Regions from separate parts of the Pseudoalteromonas sp. 31A1 genome, predicted to be linked through region 4. Evidence: predicted binding sites of a transcription regulator. Region 4 holds the regulator's gene; each other region holds the start of a gene.
What was found. The regulator LexA, encoded in region 4, represses DNA repair genes until DNA is damaged. The targets are predictions, from matches to a motif close to TACTGTATNNNNATACAGTA.
Positions count from the first base shown of each region.

Region 1: ruvC (crossover junction endodeoxyribonuclease RuvC) is a predicted target of LexA. The motif match lies at 1,675-1,694, and genes of this name have one in related genera.
Region 2: GQR52_RS12840 (YebG family protein) is a predicted target of LexA. The motif match lies at 1,519-1,538, and genes of this name have one in related genera.
Region 3: GQR52_RS09065 (SulA-like leucine-rich domain-containing protein) is a predicted target of LexA. The motif match lies at 1,423-1,442, and genes of this name have one in related genera.

Region 1 covers NZ_WTKY01000015.1:73,499-77,307, reverse strand. The annotation lists gene GQR52_RS14095 (FtsX-like permease family protein) at 1-1,612, shown strand, start outside; gene ruvC (crossover junction endodeoxyribonuclease RuvC) at 1,743-2,267, shown strand; gene ruvA (Holliday junction branch migration protein RuvA) at 2,270-2,887, shown strand; gene ruvB (Holliday junction branch migration DNA helicase RuvB) at 2,895-3,809, shown strand, end outside.
Region 2 covers NZ_WTKY01000013.1:50,212-54,020, forward strand. The annotation lists gene putP (sodium/proline symporter PutP) at 1-875, shown strand, start outside; gene GQR52_RS12840 (YebG family protein) at 1,150-1,467, opposite strand; gene GQR52_RS12845 (helix-hairpin-helix domain-containing protein) at 1,780-2,076, shown strand; gene GQR52_RS12850 (DUF6170 family protein) at 2,101-2,403, opposite strand; gene dsbB (disulfide bond formation protein DsbB) at 2,405-2,923, opposite strand; gene fadR (fatty acid metabolism transcriptional regulator FadR) at 3,467-3,809, shown strand, end outside.
Region 3 covers NZ_WTKY01000007.1:50,588-54,396, forward strand. The annotation lists gene GQR52_RS09055 (diguanylate cyclase) at 1-373, shown strand, start outside; gene GQR52_RS09060 (YchJ family protein) at 448-927, opposite strand; gene GQR52_RS09065 (SulA-like leucine-rich domain-containing protein) at 966-1,400, opposite strand; gene GQR52_RS09070 (SEL1-like repeat protein) at 1,698-2,162, opposite strand; gene GQR52_RS09075 (NCS2 family permease) at 2,281-3,573, shown strand; gene GQR52_RS09080 (hypothetical protein) at 3,648-3,809, opposite strand, start outside.
Region 4 covers NZ_WTKY01000019.1:13,714-17,522, reverse strand. The annotation lists gene ctaD (cytochrome c oxidase subunit I) at 1-616, opposite strand, end outside; gene coxB (cytochrome c oxidase subunit II) at 616-1,758, opposite strand; gene lexA (transcriptional repressor LexA) at 2,242-2,859, opposite strand; gene GQR52_RS15880 (PaaI family thioesterase) at 3,027-3,467, shown strand; gene GQR52_RS15875 (hypothetical protein) at 3,468-3,809, opposite strand, start outside.

The DNA.
Region 1 (3,809 bases), on a different contig from region 4:
AATGATCCGCAAAATATACATGCTCCATTTATTGCTTGTATGTGCAATGGCGGTAAGTATTGGGCTTTTAATTGGTTATGGCTTGCAAGAAATAGCAACAAGTTACTTATCAAAAAGTATGGGCACAGAGCTACCTTTAGGTGGCTTTAAACCTTGGCTGGTGGCTATAAGCACTGGCGTAATTTGTGCTGTTATGTTTTCTATTAAACCGTTATTTGATTTATTTGATATTCCACCGCTTAGAGTGCTGCGCCGTAACTTAGGTGACAAGTTGGCAGTAAGTCGTGTGCATTTAGGCATGAGTGCGCTAACTGTGTTTTTATTAATGTGGTTATTTAGTAACAACATAAAAATAACGCTTATTTTGTTTGCCTCAACGCTTGCGCTAATTGGTGTGTTGTTTTTGATATCTAAATTAATATTTGGTGGCGGTCGAAAATTAGGGCTTAAGCCAGGTAACAGTTGGTCGCTTGCAATTGCATCTATTCAAAAGCGTGCAAATGTGAACGCGGTACAGTTAATTAGTTTTTCGTTAGCGATTAAATTACTGCTGTTTTTAGTGGTACTTAAAAACGACATGATATCTGATTGGCAGTCGCAACTACCAAACGATGCGCCTAATGCATTTTTAGTTAATATTACGCAAAATGAGCTTGAGCCAATTAATGAGTATTTAGCACAAAAAGATATTCAGGTATCAGAGTTTTATCCCACTATTCGTGGACGCGTAAATGCGGTAAACGGCGAGTTGGTAGCACGTTCTGTATCACTGCAAGACAACGAGAAAAAAGACGAAGAAGCACGTGCAGGTATTGGCCGCGAGCTAAACCTTACATGGCTTAAAGATGTGCCTGACCAAAATGAAGTAACACAAGGCACGTGGTTTGGTGAAAATGCGATGGCTGAAGCCTCAGTAGAGGAGTCGATGCTTGAGCGTTTAGATGTTGAGATAGGCGACACGCTTACATTTTTAATTGGTTCGCAGTCGTTCGACGCTAAAATCACCAGTGTGCGCAAAGTTAATTGGGCCACGCTTAAACCTAACTTTTTTATTATTTTAAGCCCAGATGTACTTGCAGATTTTCCGGCAACGTATATTTCGTCGGTACGTATAAACCCAGATCAAAAGCGTGATTTTAGCCAGTTATTGCGTACTTACCCTACTATTACAGCGATTGATATTGATAACTTTGTTAAGCAAATACAAACAACTATTTCGCAAGTATCACTCGCCATTGGCTTTGTACTTGCAATTGTTGTGCTGTGTGGCGCGCTTGTACTTATATCGCAAGTGCAAGCTAGTTTAGGTGAGCGTATGCAAGAAATTGTCATACTGCGAACACTTGGCGCTAAAAGCCGATTAATTAAAAACGCGACCTTGTACGAGTTTTTATTACTCGGCGGTTTAGCTGGCTTAGTTGCCGCATTTTTTAGTGATATAGCGCTTTTAATTGTGCAGCAACAAATGTTTGATTTAGCAGGTAAGTTACATCCGCATATATGGATTATTGGTCCGGTAGCTGGCGGCGTATTTGTGGCTGGTTTAGGCTATTTAATGATTGCCCGAACACTTAAACAAAATACCCAAGGATTAGTGCGTGCCCTAGGGTAAGCTTAAACTAACATGCTCCTTCAAATGCCCACCTAACACGTGGGCATTTTTGTTGTTCTTTGTACTGGTAATTTATACAGTGCTCTGGCATTATTAGCGTAATTTAAAAATAATAACAATGGAGTGCTGTTTGGCCATTATTTTAGGGATCGATCCTGGTTCACGTTTGACCGGATATGGCGTTGTTGCCCACCAAGGCTCTAAATTTACATACTTAGGCAGTGGTTGTATTAAGTTAGCCGATCATCCTTTCCCGGTTAGGCTTAAAATGATCTATCAAGGCATTACACAGCTTATTGAGCAGTTTTCACCAGAAACCTTTGCCATTGAAAAAGTATTTATGGCGCACAACCCCGATTCTGCTTTAAAACTAGGCCAAGCTAGAGGCGCTGCTATTGTGGGCGCTGCAATGGCCGACTTACCCGTATTTGAATATTCAGCTAGGCAAATTAAGCAAGCTGTAGTAGGCAACGGTGGCGCTGATAAAACACAAGTGCAACACATGGTAAAAAATATTTTAAAACTACCCGGTACACCACAGGCCGATGCAGCTGATGCACTCGCTATTGCGATTTGCCATGCTCACTCAGAACAAAATTTAATTAAACTAGCGGGTAGCGCAAGCAAAACCGTTAGAGGACGTTTAAGGAAATAACTATGATAGGCCGTTTAAATGGTATTTTAGTCGAAAAACAGCCACCAGAAATCTTACTCGAAGTAAGTGGTGTAGGTTACGAAGTACAAATGCCAATGACCTGTTTTTACGATTTACCAAAAATTGGTGAAAACGCGATTGTTTATACGCACTTTGTAGTGCGCGAAGATGCTCAGTTATTATTTGGTTTTAATAATAAAGTTGAGCGTGCCTTATTTAGAGAGCTATTAAAAGCAAATGGCGTAGGGCCAAAACTTGGTTTAGCTATTTTATCGGGTATGTCAGCTAAGCAATTTGTGAGTTGTGTGAATAACGAAGACTCAACATCGCTTGTTAAATTACCGGGTGTAGGTAAAAAAACAGCCGAGCGCTTAGTACTCGAAATGAAAGACAGATTAAAAGATTGGGGCAATGATTTATTTACGCCATTTAGCGATAGCGCAGTAATAGAGCCAATGAGCGATGCGACAATTGCTAATAATGCAGCAGACGATGCCGTATCAGCACTGCTTGCGTTAGGTTATAAATTGCCACAAGCTCAAAAAGCAGTAAAATCGATAAGCAAACCCGATATGTCTACTGAGGTTCTTATTAGAGAATCTTTAAAATCAATGTTGTGAGTAACCCATGATTGAAGCGGATCGCTTAATTGATGCGACTGAAAAAACAAATGAAGACTCTATAGATCGTGCAATAAGACCAAAACTTTTAGCCGACTACAGAGGCCAGCCTCATGTTAAGCAGCAAATGGAAATTTTTATTGAAGCTGCTCGAACCCGTGGTGAAGCGCTCGATCATTTATTAATATTTGGCCCACCAGGGCTTGGTAAAACCACGCTTGCAAATATTGTAGCCAACGAATTACACGTAAGTATTAAAACAACATCCGGCCCTGTACTTGAAAAAGCAGGCGATTTAGCTGCGTTACTTACTAATTTAGAAGAAGGCGATGTACTGTTTATTGATGAAATACACAGACTAAGCCCGCAAGTTGAAGAAATACTCTACCCAGCAATGGAAGACTATCAGCTTGATATAATGATTGGTGAAGGCCCAGCTGCGCGCTCTATTAAATTAGACCTACCAGCATTTACACTTATTGGTGCAACCACACGAGCAGGCTCACTTACATCACCACTTCGTGATCGTTTTGGTATTGTACAGAGATTAGAGTTTTACTCAGTAGAGGATTTATCACATATAGTAGGGCGCTCTGCACATTATCTTGATTTAGAAATGTGCGACGACGGCGCAACCGAAATTGCGCAACGTTCACGTGGTACACCACGTATTGCGAACCGTTTATTACGCCGTGTACGCGATTACACACAAGTAAAGTCTGACGGCACAGTAAACGCCGAAGTAGCTAAGCAAGCGCTTGATATGATTGACGTAGATAAAAGCGGTTTTGATTATATGGATCGCAAATATTTACTCGCTATAATTGAAAAATTTATGGGCGGCCCTGTAGGGCTCGACAATGTAGCGGCTGCTATTGGCGAAGAGCGTGAAACAATAGAAGACGTAATAGAGCCATTTTTA
Region 2 (3,809 bases), on a different contig from region 4:
CTGTTGCATACTCTTTACTTGAACAACCTCTAGAATCTACTTTACATAGTGTAAATCCAGATATGCTTAACTGGATTGGAGCAGGCTCTGCATTGGGTATTATTTCTGCAATGGCATGGGGTTTAGGTTATTTTGGTCAACCACATATCATCGTTCGTTTTATGTCGGTACGTAGTGTTAAGGATATGCCTAAAGCTCGCCGTATTGGTATGACATGGATGATTGTTGCTGCCCTTGGTGCTGTTGGTACTGGTATATTTGGTGCTGCTTATACTTATGAAAATAATATTGTGGTTGAAGATCCTGAAACGATTTTCCTAATTCTTTCTGAGTTATTGTTCCACCCACTTATTGCTGGCTTTTTACTAGCTGCAATTTTGGCTGCTATCATGAGTACTATCTCATCGCAATTGCTAGTAAGCTCAAGTTCATTGACTGAAGATTTATATAAAACATTTTTACGTAAAGATGCTAGCGACTTTGAATTAGTTACTGTTGGTCGAATTAGCGTTGCCGTAGTGGCTATGTTTGCTATTTACTTAGCTTACGACAGAGATAGCTCTATTTTAGACCTAGTAAGTAATGCATGGGCAGGCTTTGGTGCTGCTTTCGGTCCATTGGTACTGTTCAGCCTTTACTGGAAACGTATGAATTTTGCCGGTGCGTTATCGGGTATGTTAGTAGGCGCGTTTACAGTGCTTGTTTGGGTTTATGGTCCGTTTACTATTAATGGTGAAAGCTTAAGTAGCTTTATGTACGAAATAGTACCTGGCTTTATTTTATCTAGTATCGCAATTGTTGTTGTTAGCTTAGCTACAAAAGAGCCAGAGCAAAACATTACCGCTTTATTTGATGAAGTAGAAAAAGAGCTTTAAATAGCAATTACTACTCATTTTTGAATGAGTAGTAATTAATACCAATCCGCAATAATACTTAATCATTTTGCGGGGCTAATGTGTCGCTACTGGCGTTAAAAAATTATCATTTAGAACAACTAAATATCGAATTTTTTGCCTAGCTATCAACACGTTTTTTTACCCTCAAAATAGATCACTTAATTAAGTGAATTGGTATAATAAAAAAGGGAGCAACTTAGTTGCTCCCTTTTTTATTTAGTTTGTCCCGTCCGAGGAAAGGGCAATCTACGAATTAACTTGCTTTTTTATCGTTGCTATCTTCAATTGATGCAACATTATCTGACTTTTTACTTTTTGCTGGCGCTTTGGTAACAACTGGATCTTTGCCGCCCTTTAATATGGTCATAAAGTCATCTTTGCTTTTCGCTATTTCTAAAGCAAGTGATTCAATTTGTTGCTCACTAAGCGGTACGTCTACCTTTTCTAGCATTAGCTCAAGTGATTCTGCTATATCGAGCATCTTGTCATAAGCATCAGCTTCTTTTTTGGTAGTAAACGTCATACGCTCGACTCCGTTTCGTTCTACAACATATTTAACAACAACAGCCATGATTTCTCCTGCAAAATTGCTTGGCACCGTGGTTTGTAAAAACCATTAGATTACTGTTTTTATGTACAGTAATGGTTTGGGCGTAAATTTGCAAGCGCGAAGTATTAATTTTTAGGTGTCTTAAATTTGACAAAAAACGGTAACTTTACTTTAGTTAAGCAATCACTTGTTGTACCAGCTGCATTTTCAGGATTTCGGATCATAGTGATAATGCGCTTAGGTACACTTTAAGTGATGAACTTTACAGTTCCTTATTTATTGATTTCCTGAGCAATACTCAAAATTAAGAAAAGAAGAATAAGGGCAAGTTTAATGAAAACGTTAAAAAATTTACTCATCATAAGCTTATTATGCTTACTACCTGCAACTACCGTATATGCACAACTATCGGAAGTAACCAAGCAAATGCCTCAAGTTGAGACAATTAGTATAAATAATGCTGATGCAGATATGCTTGCTAAGCTACCGGGTATAGGTAAGAAAAAAGCGCAGGCAATTGTGGATTATCGTGAAGAAAACGGTGAATTTAAAAGCGTCAGTGATTTATCGCAAGTTAAAGGAATTGGTAAAAAACTATTAGCTAAATTAGAGGGGAAAATTTCACTTTAAAGCTATTAAGTAATAATCAGGGCGCTATGCGCCCTGATTAAATTGTTTTAATGCATCGCTTAAGTGCTTTTTAGCAAAGTTAATTTCAATAGGTGTTGTTAATAGCGGATAGCAAAGCCCACCAAGTATCAAAAACGGGATTAATATCCAACCTTTAAATACCGTGAATATTAAAAATAGTGGACTTAGTAATATTAATTTAATAATACGTAGTAACACTTTATCAGTTGGCGATAACATACTTAACGAAAGTGCTATTACGTCCTGGCGCTTGCGCACTTTTAAGTGTTTAAGATCATCTAATTGGCTTGAAAAAAAGGTAAACATATTAAATCGATTTTTTTGTTATTAAGCGGCTAATCACTAAAGCAAACAAAGTGATTGAGAATAGCGCAAATATAATTTCCATCCAAGCAGGCATGCTCAAACCAATAAACTGCCAATCTATATTTCCACAATCCCCGGTCGCCTGAAAAAAGCTAGGTATCCATTCGTGTAACGGCATAAACGATGGGAAGTTTGGTTCAAACTCACAGCTAAATGCAAAAGGGTCTGTGGTGGTTTGCATATCAATATGCTCGCGAGCTATAAGGTATCCCCAAACACTCGATACACCCCAAATTACATACGCTAATATACGAACTGCTTTGCTCTGTGGTTTAGTCGAACCTACAATGCCTGCACCTAATAAACCCAGTACAGCGGTACGTTGATATATGCACATTATGCAAGGCGCCAATCCCATTTGGTATTGAAAGAAAAGGGCGGTCACTTCAAGTAAAAAAACGATAGCTGTAAATAAAAGCCACGGGGTACGTTGGGTGGGTAATTGCGCAAGCCAGTTCATAAAAATTCCGCGTTTAAATAAGATGTTAGATTATGACCTAGGATAATGTATGCGGCAACAAAAAGGAAAAAAAAGCTACCGAAGTCGCTTTTTATAAGATGAAATTATTGACTACTCAATACAGCCTCAGCAGAGGTTACATGGCGCTCTACTTAGTTCCCATTGATACATAAGCTAAGTTATATCGCTTACTTATACAACATTGGTGCATTGCCTAATCACTTCTTTAAAGTTGCTGTTAGAACGCTCTGTTGCATAGGTGTTCCTTTTTAATGTACTTATGTGTATTAAGTTGATTCAGCTAAGTATGGTGTAAATAAAAATACCAATAATTACAATGTACCTACAATGAATATTGCTCTGTATATTTATACATTGTAGCGATATTAGAAAAACCTAAATTTTATTATTTATTAATCTTTAATTTCTACTCATTTGCTTATTAATATATCTGACTTTACTTGTTAGTTATGCTTCGTCTGGTACAATCAGTCAGTTATTCGTGTAAAACGATGAGTGTTGATTAATTCGAGTGGGAACTGGATGAGAATTTTTAAAGCGAAAAGCCCAGCAGGATTTGCTGAAGAATATATAGTTGAATCTATTTGGAACGGCGATTTCCCTCCAGGTTCAATTCTACCTGCCGAGCGAGAACTTTCAGAGTTAATTGGTGTAACAAGAACGACCTTGAGAGAAGTATTACAGCGTTTAGCACGTGATGGTTGGTTAACAATTCAGCATGGTAAACCAACAAAAGTAAATAACTTTTGGGAGACGTCTGGCTTAAATATTCTTGAAACACTAGCGCGCTTAGATGAAGACAAGATGCCAGAGCTGACAGATCAGCTTTTATCTGCACGTACTAATATCAGTGCTATTTATACAC
Region 3 (3,809 bases), on a different contig from region 4:
TATAGACTACTTTAAGCAATACAACGATCTTTATGGTCATGTGCAAGGCGATACGGTTTTAAACCTTGTTGCACAAACTATTACTAATAGTTTGCAAAGGCCAACCGATTTTGTTGCGCGTTACGGCGGCGAAGAGTTTGTAGTTGTTTTACCGCATACAAGCACTGAAGGTGCGATTTGTGTTGCTGATAAAATTAAACAAAATGTGGTCGATTTAGGAATATTACACAGATATTCAGAATATGACTTTGTGACTATTAGTATTGGCGGTGCAACCCTACAACCGTACGTAAATAACAAAAACACCTTGCAGATCGCAGATGAAAAAATGTATGAGTCCAAAATACAAGGTCGTAACCAAGTGTGTTTTTAAGTTTAGCTAGCTAATAAATCACTTTGCCACTTAAAAACACCTTGTAGGTGATAAATATTAAATAAGATTATTTATTACACGCTATGACATTTTTTGTACTTTTTATTGCTGCCACATGGGCAGTCATCATTTCTGCCCACTTTAATATCTTCAACAGGATATATAGTGCCATCTAAATAACGCCATTGAGTGTTTTCTTTAATAAACTGCGATTTTTCGTGGAGCTCACAAAATAAGTTTTGATAAAAATATTGGGCTTTAAATTCTACAGTACCGGTATCGCCATCATGGCTTGACCCAATTACATCAAGATTTATAAATCGACAGCTGTTAGCAAAATCATTGATTTCTTTAACCGGATTTTCAGCTTGTTTTTCTTTTGCGTAGGTTTGATAAACATATTCTGCATTTTTAATAACATAAGCACTGAATCGTGAGCGCATAAGTTGTTCAGGAGAATCAGCTTGCTTAACAGATAAGTGAAGCGGCTCGCAGCAATCAGCATAATTGTGCCCACTGCTGCAAAAACATAATGTGGTATTGAGTGAAGTCATAATAATAATACAAAGTCTAAAACATTAGTTTAACAAGCTTATTGGGCGAGTGATATCTCTGTTGTTTGAGACTTTTTAGTAAAACAGTATAGTTTTGTATTCGTTTTACTTAAATCGAACGATAAATTCGTAAGTAGTTGGTTATTAACTATATCGGTCCAGGTAATTACCGCTGCAAAGTTTCCGTTATGTAATGCAGAATTTAATACATACTCTAAATTTACTAGGTGCTTTTGTCTAATAACAAGTAATTTACTTGTATCAATAGAGCATGAGTCAAGTAAAGCTTTGCTAGGTACGTGATCTGGAGCAATTAGTAACGTCCATGCATTAGAGCTATTGTATTGGTGTAATACTTTTAAAAGCTCAAAGGTCGCTGAAATTTCATCTTCAATTTGAATCAAATTCACGCAATCGCTTTGCTCATCTTGTTGGTAACTTTTAACTGTTCTTACGGTAATAGGCTGTAACATAATTTCACTCACTGGGTTTTTATACAGTATTCATATACAGTAGTTTATACAGTGCTTTCGTGCAAGCCTTTTATGCTATTTATTTGTACAGTTATTCAGCTTTTGATCATTGTTTTTATTTCTTAATTTATAATTCTTTATTAATCAGGTTGTTATAGGGTTGTTTTTGAGAAGGTATTCTAAAAATAATTTTTTGCGTAGTGTCTTCATTTTGGGGTTTTATACTGTATAGGATTATCTTTATAACCATATACAGTATTTTTTAACACTGCATACAGTACTTCTGCCATAGCTAGCTTATGTGTTTTCACTCGTGCGAGGGATCATATGAGAAAACTGGAGTTGGTGGATTTGTTCGTACAAACTTGCCGCATAACATTGAGCATCTTTAAATCGCTTAGTTTCGATATGTTTGCGTATATCTGTAACCGCTGCAGTGGCAGGGGCGTACCCTTGGCTACTTGCTAAGCTTAACCAAGCTACAGCATGAAATACACTTTGTGGCACGCCTTCACCTTTCACAAAAAATAAACCTAAATAAAACTGTGCTCTATGGTTTCCCGCCATTGCAGCAAGTCGCATCCATTTTGCAGCCAATGGAGCTTGATTATTTTTTAAATAATATAGGGCTTTATTTAACGTACTTTGCTCATCTTTTTTATTATCAACGGGCACAGAGGTGTTTTCGGGTTGAGTAACAAAACCTAAAATATTATCTAGCTGTTGCTCTAAGTCTTGCTCACAAGGTGTTGTTTTAAGCATATTGGTTCATTTATTATTTTAACTACTTTAACAGTTTAGTATATAGCAAGGTAAAATGTCCTGTAAAAGATAATTTTTATGTTAAAATCTCGCCACTTTTTACTATCACAAGTTTATTATGTTCGAAGCCTTATTTAAACTGAGCGAAAATAATTCAACAGTTAAACGCGAATGCGTTGCTGGCCTAACTACCTTTATAACTATGGTATACATTGTATTTGTAAACCCGGCTATGCTTGCAGAGGCTGGGATGGATCAAGGGGCTGCATTTGTAGCGACATGTATAGCAGCTGCGATAGGCTGTTTTATAATGGGTTTATGGGCTAATTATCCATTAGCATTAGCGCCTGGTATGGGACTAAATGCCTTTTTTACGTATGGTGTCGTATTAGGAATGGGTTATACCTGGCAAGCCGCGTTAGGGGCTGTATTTATGTCGGGTTGTATATTTTTGTTTTTAAGCTTATTTAAAGTCAGAGAGTGGATTATTAATGCCATACCTCTGGTGCTCAAGCGAGCAATCGCAACGGGTATAGGTGCTTTTTTAGCATTAATTGCCCTTAAAAATGCAGGCATTATTGTCTCAAGCCCGGCAACATTAGTGCAGTTGGGCGACATTACTTCTCCAGGACCGTTACTGGCTATATTAAGCTTTTTTGTAATTGCAGCGCTTTTATACCGCGATTTTAAAAGTGGCGTGCTTATTAGTATTTTATTAGTGACTGGCATTGCTTTAAGTTTGGGGCTTGTTGAATATCACGGTGTTATGGCTATGCCACCATCAATAATGCCTACTTTTATGCAGCTAGATTTTGCAGCCGCTTTTGATATATCAATGATGAGTGTTATTTTTGCTTTCTTGTTTGTCGATCTTTTTGATACTTCGGGTACATTAGTTGCGGTAACTCAAAAAGCAGGTTTAGCTGATGAAAAAGGTAACATGCCTCGTTTAGGGCGCGCATTAAGTGCTGACAGCTCAGCAACAATTGCAGGTGCGATGCTAGGTACGTCTACGACTACATCGTATATAGAATCGGTTGCTGGTGTATCTGTTGGCGGACGTACTGGCTTAACAGCTGTAGTTGTAGGCATTTGCTTTTTACTAATGATGTTTTTTGCACCGCTTGCACAAATGGTACCGGCTTATGCTACGGCAGGCGCTATTTTATATGTAGCTGTTCTGATGCTGCAAAATTTAAAGTTTGTAAACTGGGATGATATGACCGATGCAATTCCTGTTACTGTGGTATTACTAATGACACCATTAACGTTTTCGATTGCGCACGGTATTGCACTTGGTTTTATATCTTATACGGCGGTTAAAGTCTTGTGCGGTAAGCAAGATCAAGTCAGTATTAGTGTTTGGATATTAACAGCCTTGTTTGTTTTCAAGTTTGCATTTTTGTCTTAATAGCTAACAAAAATACAAAAAAGCCTGCACAAATTTTAATTTGTGCAGGCTTTTTTAATGCTTTTATAAAAGCACTACCATTTCTTTTTAGGAGCAAACAGTATATCTAAGTCGTCTTGCTCTTCTTCTGTTTTCTTTTTAAGTGCGCTTGCATTAGAAGCTCTCAGTTCAACACTAATTGCCTCTAAGTAACCCTCAACTTCTAGCCGTTTTGTTGTTACGTATTCATCAGAGTA
Region 4 (3,809 bases):
ACGTCCATACAAATAAGGGCAACTTCATCCATGTCATGCCTGGGGCACGTAAGTTCACTATGGTTACAATCACATTGATTGCGCCCATTATTGAACTAATCCCCATAATATGTACGGCAAATACAAACAATGCAGTATTATCATTACTGTATGTTGTAGACAGTGGTGCATAAAAAGTCCAACCAAATGCAGGACCCCCACCAGGCATAAATAACGATGCCAATAGGATTAAAAACGCAAACGGTAAAATCCAAAAGCTCCAGTTATTCATTCTTGGCAATGCCATATCTGGCGCGCCAATCATGAGTGGTATCATCCAGTTAGCAAGGCCTGTAAAGGCCGGCATAACCGCACCAAACACCATAATTAAACCATGCACTGTGGTCATTTGATTAAAAAAGTGAGGATCGACCAACTGTAAACCTGGTTGAAATAATTCAGCTCTGATCACCATGGCCATTCCACCACCAATTAAGAACATGGTCAGCGAAAAAATTAAATATAAACTACCTATATCTTTATGATTAGTTGTGTAAAGCCAGCGTTTAAAACCTTTAGCTGGGTGATGAGCATGATGAGCTTCATTGGCGTTAGATTGTTCTACTATGCTACTCATTAGTTCGCCTCCACTTTGGCATCAAGTGCTGCCTGTATTTGACTCGGTTGAATAACATCACCCGTATCATTACCCCACGCATTACGTTTATAAGTAATAACCGCTGCTAATTGCTTTATAGATAACTGTTTGGCAAATGCTTGCATTGCCGTACCGGGTCGCCCATGGATAACTACATCAATGTGATCTTTTATATCGCCAAGCACTATAGGGCTGCCTTTAAGTGCAGGAAATACACCCGGTAACCCCATGCCAGTAGGCTGATGACATGCAGCACAATTGGCCATATATACTTGTTCGCCTAAAGTCATTAATTCTTCTTTTGGGAGGGTTTTATCAAGTAATGCGGCATCTGCTAATGCTGCTTTTTGTTTAGCTTGCTTTGCATCTGCAAGCCACGTTTTAAAATCAGCCTCAGATTTAGCGACCACCACAACGGGCATAAAGCCATGATCTTTACCACACAACTCAGCACATTGGCCTCGGTAAGTACCTTCTTCGTTTATGTTCGTCCATGTTTCGTTTATAAAGCCGGGATTCGCATCTTTTTTAACTGCAAAATCAGGTACCCACCAAGAGTGAATAACATCGTCAGAAGTCATTAAAAATCGTACTTTTTGATTTATTGGCAGTACGAGAGGTTTATCAACCTCAAGTAAGTAGTTAGGATTTTTATCTGCAAGATTCGCTATTTCATCTTGCGGGGTAGATAAAATAGAGTAGAACTCTACATCTTCACCCATATATTCATAATGCCATTTCCATTGCGAGCCTGTAATTTTAATAGTGAGATCAGCTTTGCTGGCATCTTCCATTGCAATTAGGGTTTTAGTGGCTGGTACTGCCATAGCAATTAAAATAACAAACGGGATTGCAGTCCAAAGTATTTCTACTTTAGTGCTTTCGTGAAATTGGGCAGGTACAGCCCCTTTAGATTTACGGTGATGAATAAGTGCCCAAAACATAATTGCGAACACTATCACCCCAATCACACAACATATTATAAATATGGTCATGTGCAGCTGATATACATTATTGCTTATATCGGTTACGCCTTTGCGCATATTGTATTGGCTGTTAGCCAAAACTGGGTGCGAAAAAACACATAATATAAGCCACAAGGTAGAGGTCAGTTTACCCATGTGACGGCTCCTTTGATGCTATTGCGAATGCAAAGCGAAGAGGCATACGGCTTAAACGCCAATTCGTTATTTTTATTTTTTTAGTCAATCTCATTTAATATTGATTGGTTTTGCTGCGCCAACAACGGGTTTGTGTATATTGTGTGTTCTCAAAACTAAAAAGCTGTGAGTTATTATTAGCTCAGCACATTAATAATTAGCTAAAAAATGAACAACAAGCAAGTTTTAGTATAAAAAACAATCAGGTGATATTGAGTAATTAATAAAAAATCAGTAACCAACTAGGTAACAGGAAGTTCAAAAGATGAGCAAAACAAAGGGGTTTAACGCATTCGGAGGGGGAAAATATAAGTGCAAAAAAGTTTACAGCTTAAATTGTCAGTGAGCTATTTATGCCCTATTTTTAGTGCGAATTTAAAACAGAAAATGCGTACTAATTAGTACGCATTTATAAAACTGCTTGTTTAAAAGCTATTTTTAAAGTCACATCCAATCAGCGTTTCTTATAACGCCAACGGCTAAGCCTTCAATATTAAAAGACTCATTCTCAAGATCTACTTCAATAGATTCAAAATCGTCGTTTTCAGCATGAAGTAATACTTTACGACCCGCTTTCTCAAGACGTTTTACAGTTACGTCTTCGTCTAGGCGGGCAACAACAACTTGCCCGTTTTCAGCGGTTTGAGTACGATGTACAGCAAGTAAATCACCATCCATAATACCAATATCTTTCATGCTCATACCGTTAACGCGTAGTAAAAAATCTGCAGCCGGTTTAAACATTAATGGATCGATTTTGCAGTGACTTTCAACGTGCTCTTGCGCCAAAATAGGTGAACCAGCAGCAACACGCCCTATAAGCGGTAAACCTAATTGTTCTGGCTCTTCTTCTTCAATTAACTGAATACCACGGCTTGCACCTGGTTTCATTTTAATTGCGCCTTTTTTAGCAAGTGCTTTTAAATGTTCTTCAGCAGCATTGGCACTTTTAAAACCTAATGTTTGCGCTATTTCAGCACGTGTAGGAGGCATACCAGTGTCTTTAATAAAAACTTTAATTAGTTCGAGTATTTGAGCTTGGCGGTTCGTTAATGGTCGCATACAACTGGTTTTCCATACAGTACATTTAACTGTGAGTATATACAGTTAAATAAAAATCGCAAATTTAAATTAAGCCTTAAAATAGCCAAAGTAATTTCACTTGTGTACATTTTAGGGATATAACTAACGCTAGGTTTATAAATGATTAAAAAAGCAAAGGAGTCATTATGAGTATTTGGTACCAGCCCATCACTTTAGAGCTGTGCAAGCAGTTAGAACAAGGCATTGATGGCCAAGGAACATTAATGAAAACCATGGGAATAGAAGTCACTGAAATTGGTGATGATTACTTAGTAGCCACTATGCCGGCAATTCCTGAGCATCATAACCCAATGGGAATGGTTCACGGCGGTGCTAACGTTGTACTTGCCGAAACAGTTGCCAGCTATGCAGCTAACTTTGTTGTCGATTTTACAAAATTTTACTGCGTGGGGCAGGAAATTAGCGCAAGTCATTTAAAAGCATCTCGCAACGGCACTTTAACAGCAACGGCAAGAGCGTTTCATATTGGCAAACGTAGTTCAGTGTGGGAAATAAAAATTACAAATAGCCGCAATGAGCTGTGCTGCGTATCAAAAATGACCGCAGCAGTCGTAGAGCGAAGATAGTTACTTTTCGATTGGGTAAATTGTAATTTCCATACCCGCACCAATCGCAGATATACGTAGTAATGTATCTGCATCTAAGGCTTGATTAAAGCACTTAGGGGAAGTGCCTGATTCAAAACCAATATCAAACGTTCTACGTGAACAGCTTAACCATTGCTTTAGCGCGTTACGCGAACACGATTCAATAAGCTCACATATATGGTTTATTGCTTTGTCAGGCGTGTTTACTACACCTGTTGCTTCAATACGCGCTAATTGACGGTATTCGTCTTTGTCATAATGTAAAATCGTCGCGACTTTTTTCAAGTCTGCCACTAGCAAACTAATATCTTGCTTTGATTC